Granulicella sibirica: one gene and its partner. The main gene of each other region encodes a partner of the protein of the gene in region 2 in a complex. Links are inferred from orthologs where the notes say so. Each region holds a gene or a part of one and is shown on either strand. Other genes may lie near its edges. The genes, in order: rpsG and tig.

Region 1 (3,256 bases), on a different replicon or contig from region 2:
GGCACTGCAACGACGCCAAAGCTTCACAGGGCTCCAAATTGGACCGCCACGAGCACATCGGCGAAGGCACCATCGGTGCCGAGGCCTTTCGCCGCCTCCTCCACGACTCGCGGTTTGCCCACTGCGCCTTCATCGCCGAAACCCCCGTCGACGCGCCCGGTGACGAAGCCCGCAACGTCACCGTCCTCCGCACCCTCGCCGCCCGCTAGGCCGCAGAATCGTCGCGGTAGTCTTGACGCTCCACCAGGATTTTGGTACCGTAGGAAGGTTCCGCGAATATCCGGAGCCATTCGCCGGGAAGTGACGGCGGCAACTGGATACAAGAGATTCAACACAGAGCTTCCGCAAAGAGAAAGGGAAGCAGAATTCTGTGACCTATCGCAATCGTGCCTGCGACACCCTCCACCCTCACGGGATCCAAAGGATGGGCTATGTGGGCCGGGACAGCGAAACGGAGCCGACTGCAGCATGCCTCCCCGGGCGGCAGCAAGTACGGTCACCGTCGACTGTTATCACCTCAGACGTGAAAGCAGCAAACGCGTGGTTTGCAGTCAGCAGTACGGCCGCGCGCAGGATTCAGGACTTCGCCCGGAACGCCACTTTGGTGTTCCGTCCTTCGTGTGTGCGGCTACATACAACGGATCGAGCGAGGGAGCTGCCCTGCGCCGAGCCCGAATCAACCGATTTGGGTAAGACCTAAGGAGTTTCACCAGTGCCTACGTTCCATCAACTCGTCAAGCAGGGCCGCACGCCGACCCGTTACAAGACTGCCAGCCCCGCCCTCCAGGGCTCTCCCCAGCGCCGCGGCGTCTGCACCCGCGTCTACACCCAGACCCCCAAGAAGCCGAACTCGGCCCTCCGCAAGGTCGCCCGCGTCCGCCTCACCAATGGCATCGAAGTCACCACCTATATCCCGGGCATCGGCCACAACCTGCAGGAGCACTCGATCGTGCTCATCCGCGGCGGTCGCGTGAAGGATCTACCGGGTGTTCGTTACCACGTCGTTCGCGGCACGCTTGATTCCGTCGGCGTCGCGAACCGCAAGCAGAGCCGCTCGAAGTACGGCGCGAAGCGTCCGAAGGCCGGCGCAGCCGCCCCGACCGGCAAGAAGAAGTAGTCAAGTTCCGGGGCCGGGTAAGTCCGGCCCCATCAACCATGTCCAGCTCTTGAGAAGTCCGGCGCTGGAGGAAGACGAGAAAGAGAAGAAATGCCCCGTAAAGGTTACATCGCCAAGCGTGAAGTTGCTCCCGACCCGGTCTACAACTCGACCCTGGTCACAAAGTTTGTGAACTCGATGATGTGGGGCGGCAAGAAGTCCACCGCCCAGGGCATCTTCTACACCGCCATGACGAACCTCGAGCAGAAGGGTGGCGACGAGGCCCTCAAGCTCTTTAAGAAGGCCATCGAGAATTGCAAGCCTCTACTCGAAGTCAAGAGCCGCCGCGTGGGCGGAGCTAACTACCAGGTTCCCATCGAAGTTCTCCCTGAGCGCCGCACCTCACTCGCTATCCGCTGGCTCGTGACCTATGGTCGCGCCCGCGGCGAAAAGGGAATGGTCGACAAGCTCACCGCCGAGCTGCTCGATGCAGCCAACGGCCGTGGCGCCGCGATGAAGAAGAAGGAAGACGTCCACCGTATGGCCGAAGCCAACAAGGCATTCGCTCATTACCGTTGGTAATCGGAAGTTCCTGCTTCGTTCGGTAATTTGACCTTGGATTTAGAACCGCTGGCCTGGGCCAGCAGATAGAGATCAAGACTGTGGCACGCACTATACCGCTGAATCGTTGCCGGAATATCGGGATCATGGCGCACATCGACGCCGGAAAGACGACGACGACCGAGCGCATTCTCTTCTATACGGGCATCACGCACCGTATCGGAGAGGTGCATGAGGGCACTGCGACCATGGACTGGATGGAGCAGGAGCAGGAGCGCGGCATCACCATCACCTCCGCCGCGACCACCTGCACCTGGAAGAACATCCGCATCAACATCATCGATACGCCGGGCCACGTCGACTTCACTGCTGAAGTGGAACGCAGCCTCCGCGTGCTCGATGGCGCGGTTGCCTGCTTCGACGCCGTTGCCGGCGTGCAGCCCCAGTCCGAGACCGTCTGGCGTCAGGCCGATAAATACAAGGTTCCCCGCATCTGCTTCATCAACAAGATGGATAAGGCCGGAGCCGACGCCGTCTACGCGACCTCGACCATCGTCGATCGTCTCGGAGCCCGCGCGATTCCGATCAACATCCAGATTGGTGCCGAGGCGAAGTTCCTTGGCGTCGTCGATCTCGTCACGATGAAGGCCATCTACTGGCACGATGAGACCATGGGCGCGGAATACACGGTCGAGGAGATCCCCGCGGATCTGCTTGAGACCGCGAAGACCGCACGCGGCGTTCTCATCGAGGCTGTGGCCGACTCCGACGACGAGATCATGAACCTGTATCTCGAGGGCGAAGAGCCGACCGAAGCGCAGCTCAAGGTTGGTATCCGCAAGGCGACGATCGCGATGAACATCTTCCCGGTCCTCTGCGGTTCGTCCTTCAAGAACAAGGGCGTGCAGACCCTGCTCGATGCCGTCGTCGACTACCTGCCGAGCCCGCTCGATATTCCTCCCATGATCGGGCACAATCCCGACAACATGGAAGAGGAGATCATCCGCAAGGCTGATGACAGCGAGCCTCTCTCTGCCCTCGGCTTCAAGATCATGACGGATCCCTTCGTCGGTCAGCTTATCTTCATCCGCATCTACTCGGGCGTGCTGAAGACCGGCGATACGACGCTGAATCCGCGCACCGGCAAGACCGAGCGCATCGGCCGCCTGCTCAAGATGCACGCGAACAAGCGGGAAGAGATATCGGAGATCATGGCGGGCGATATCTGCGCCGCCGTTGGCCTCAAGAACCTCATCACTGGCGACACGATCTGCTCGGACAAGAACCCTGTCGTCCTCGAATCGATCGACTTTCCGAAGCCCGTCATCGAAGTCGCCGTCGAGCCGAAGACCAAGGTCGACCAGGAGAAGATGGGCGTCGCCCTCGCCAAGCTGGCGCAGGAAGATCCCACGTTCAACGTTCGCACCGACGTCGACTCCGGTCAGACCATCATCGCCGGCATGGGCGAGCTTCACCTTGAGATCATCGTCGATCGCATGATGCGCGAGTACAAGGTCGAAGCAAACGTCGGCAAGCCGCAGGTCAACTACCGCGAGACCATCCGCGGCAACGCCGAAGCGGAAGGCAAGTACATTCGTC
Region 2 (3,261 bases):
GCTTCGCGACCGCATCCTGAGACTTATGGCAGAAAGAACAACGTAGCGACTCGTCGGAACCCCGTGAGGTCTTCATAAATTACTGCGACTCCTGTCTTCTCGCGCAAACCGTCTAGCCTTGAGTTTACACCCGATTGACAGCAGGGGATGGCGCGGCATCCCCTCGGGTACTGAGCGAAAGTGGTACATCAACACGAAAGGCCCCGCAGCGCGGAGCCTTTCATGGCAGCAAGCAAAGTGTTTAGGTGCGGGGGCGATCGATAATGTCGTCGATGATCCCGTACTCGCGCGCCTGCGGTGCGGTCATGATGAAGTCGCGCTCCACGTCCCGCTCAATCTGCGCAAGCGGCTGGCCGGTGCTCTTGCTCATCAGTGTGTTGGTGATCTCACGGATCCGGAGGATCTCGCGAGCGTGGATGTCGATGTCGGTCGCCTGCCCGCTCAACCCGCCCATCGAAGGCTGGTGGATCAGGATGCGAGAGTTAGGCAGCGCAAACCGCTTGCCCTTCTTACCGGCCATCAGGAGAAATGCGCCCATGCTTGCAGCCTGCCCGATGCAGAAGGTCATCACGTCGTTCTTGATGTACTGCATCGTGTCGTAGATCGCGAGTCCGGCCGTAATTGATCCGCCCGGCGAGTTGATGTAAAGCTGGATGTCCTTCTCTGGATCCTCACCGCTCAGAAAGAGCATCTGCGCGATGATCACGTTCGCGACATTGTCATCGATGGGCGTGCCCATGAAGATGATGTTGTCCCGCAGCAGGCGGCTGTAGATGTCGTAGCTGCGTTCACCGCGACTCGTCTGCTCCACTACAAAAGGCATGTATCCCATTGCGCTCTCTTTCTTCTCTACGGCAAAAACGGTTTCCGATTCCTAACAGATGCTTGAGCGCAAGTTAGGAAGCGAGCTTCTCGTACAGGACACTACCTGTCTTCTCCCGGCGCATCTGCTCGCGCATGCGATCGATGCCACCGTCCTTCTGCATCCGCTCCCGCAGGCTCTCGAGCGGCTCGCGTCCCTGGATCGACATGATGAGCAACTCGCGATCGAGATCCTCATCCGTCACGGTCACTCCTTCGGTCTCGGCAATCTTGTCGAGAATCAACGAAGCCTTCACCTCGTTCACGGCCTGGTCGCGCTGTGCGGCGCGCAGACGGTTGAAGTCGAGCTTGCGCATCTCGTCCGACGTCATGCCCTGCTGGGCAAGCGCCCGGAGACCGCGATCCAGCCGCGCATCCACCTGCTGCTGCACGAACGACTCGGGAACAGGGAACTCATACTTGGAGATGAGCTCTTCGAGCATCTTCTCTTTGGCCGCGTTCTCGAGCGCGTCCTTCTTGCGGTCCGCGCTACGCTCGCGCAGCTTCGCTTCGAAGTCGTTCCAGTCCTCGTAGTTGCCGAGCTGCTTCGCGAACTCCGCATCGCGCTCGGGGAAGGTCTTCTTCTTGATCGCCTTCACCTTCACGTCGTAGGCAACGGTCTGACCAGCCAGGCGAGGTTCGCCGAAGTCAGCCGGGTAGCTGACCTCGAACTCCAGCTCCTGTCCAGGCGTCGCGCCACGAAGCGCATCGTTGAACGCGCCAAGCGTGTTCTTGCCGCCAACTTCGATCAGCACATCCTCGCCCGTAATGGGCTCGGTCGTCGAAGCGTTCTCGACGCCATCCTCGCCAACCGTCTGCGCGAGATCCTTCATCTTGCCGGTAAAGCCGATCTCCGCCCAGTCGCCATCGACCAGCGGACGATCCTCATCGACCGTCTCCACCGTCGCATGCGACTCGAGCGCACGCTCCAGCTCCGCCGTGTACTCTTCGTCGGTCAGCTCGACTGTCGGACGCTCCACAGCCACGGAGTCATAGCCAGTGATATCGACCTCGGGAAGAACCTCGAACGCAGCCTTGAAGGTGAGCGGCTGCCCGTCGAACAGGTTCATCTCGAGGATCTGCGGCTGCGACACCGGGTTCAGCGTCTGCTCTTCGATCGCCTGGCGGAAGCGCTGCGTGACCAGCCCTTCAAGGATCTCCTGCCGGATCTCCTTCATGAACTTCGAGCGGATCACCGACTCCGGAACCTTGCCGACCCGGAAGCCCGGGATGCGCGCAAGCTTCTGGTAGCGCTTCGTCACGGACTTGAAGCTCTTGGAAACCTCATCCGCCGGAACCTCGACCGAAATCTCGCGAACCAGCGCGGGATTCAGCGCCGGCCCATGGTTGTGTCCGGAGTGGTCATGGCCCTCATGATCATGATCGTGGCCCGCATGGTCGTGACCCTCATGCGTGTGCTCATCGTGTACCTGTGTCTCGTCTGCCATCTCGGTGTTCGGCGTAAGCTCAGCCGATTCCTTTACGTCCGTAGTCTCTGTCGGGGTCAATGCAGTGCCTTCCAGGGAATCTCATGTTCTGCCGCATCGCATCCCTCCCCGCCCAACCTCGGAGGAGGGTCCCCTCAATCTATTAAGGAAGGATCGCTCGACGGAGGCGCGGGAGGCGCCCACGGCAGGCGTCCCACTACCACTGTACGAGTCTTGGCTACAGGGGGTCAAACCGGGCGGAGGCCCGTCCGCCCGCTCATTCCCGGCCCGGACCCTGCCCGCCTAAATCTTCGGCGAGGAGGCCGCCGCGATCGGGAACAACTCCAGTCGAATCTTCCACTCCACGCTCTGGCCGGGTGCCACTTCCGCCATGCCCGTGTCTTCATGAGCTGGCCACCGGCCGAACGGATCGTCATAGTTCATCTGCGGCGAGATCGACACATAATCCGAGTTCGCCGGAGAAAACACGTGAACCGCCTTGATCGTCGGAGTCAGCGCCGTAATCCTCAGCCCGAACCGCGCCGCCGGGTCCCGCAGCTCGATCATCGGGTGCATGTCGAGCGGTGCCTTCAGGTGCAGGAACGTGTCGTTCAGATCTAGCGTCCCCAATTCCGCCCCGTTTCGGGTGTTGAAGTCGTATTTCGTCCCCGTCACGGGCTTCAACTCACCGTTCGGCATCCCACTCGTGCTGTCCCGGATGTCCGATCGAACGTCAGCGGGAATACGGAGCGTGGCCTTTTTCCGGTCGCCGCTCGGAATCAAAAACCGCGGAGACCACCCAATCCCCACGGGAACCACGCTATCTCCCACATTCTTCACGTCAACCGTCAACTCGATCCACCGGCTGCTCAAGAGTGCCGAAACCTTGGTCTCCGTCTTCGAGGGCCATCGTCCCCCAAAGTTGTCGGTCGCGTACGTCGCCGTCACCGACCCGCCATCCGGCATGGTATTC

What was found.
Region 1: the proteins of tig (region 2) and rpsG are in contact, whole or in part, in a crystal structure (PDB 3GTY), measured with the Thermotoga maritima proteins. The link is inferred for Granulicella sibirica from one-to-one orthologs. Residues at the interface, in WP_004081061.1 of Thermotoga maritima: Glu122, Val124, Val129, Leu130, Tyr133, Glu188, Gly259, Ile262, Tyr263, Glu266, Ser270, Glu273, Gln274, Glu277, Arg308, Gln311, Ile312, Ser315, Tyr316, Glu325, Arg329, Arg336, Leu363, Phe366, Trp367, Arg373, Leu377, Arg381, Leu384, Glu387; in WP_004081843.1 of Thermotoga maritima: Lys34, Lys52, Lys55, Glu59, Arg62, Gln63, Glu66, Asn67, Lys69, Val71, Arg95, Ala109, Lys110, Lys111, Gly112, Arg113, Pro114, Glu117, Glu121, Ile124, Ala125, Tyr127, Asn128, Asn129, Thr130, Gly131, Lys135, Asp139, Arg142, Met143.

What each region holds. Positions count from the first base shown.
Region 1 is NZ_RDSM01000003.1:786,905-790,160, forward strand. What follows is about bases 8-2,942. They hold rpsG (30S ribosomal protein S7), read left to right. Parts: upstream 8-1,207; coding sequence 1,208-1,678; downstream 1,679-2,942. Other genes in these bases: GRAN_RS19925 (deoxyribonuclease IV), read left to right, coding at 8-209; rpsL (30S ribosomal protein S12), read left to right, coding at 713-1,117; fusA (elongation factor G), read left to right, coding at 1,759-2,942. Also shown: more of GRAN_RS19925, read left to right, coding at 1-7; more of fusA, read left to right, coding at 2,943-3,256.
Region 2 is NZ_RDSM01000002.1:77,028-80,288, forward strand. The notes cover bases 134-3,073. They hold tig (trigger factor), read right to left. Parts: upstream 2,370-3,073; coding sequence 897-2,369; downstream 134-896. Other genes in these bases: GRAN_RS11215 (aldose epimerase family protein), read right to left, coding at 2,592-3,073. Outside these bases: ATP-dependent Clp protease ATP-binding subunit ClpX, read right to left, coding at 1-76; more of GRAN_RS11215, read right to left, coding at 3,074-3,261. UniProt on the Bacillus subtilis protein: Involved in protein export. Acts as a chaperone by maintaining the newly synthesized protein in an open conformation. Functions as a peptidyl-prolyl cis-trans isomerase.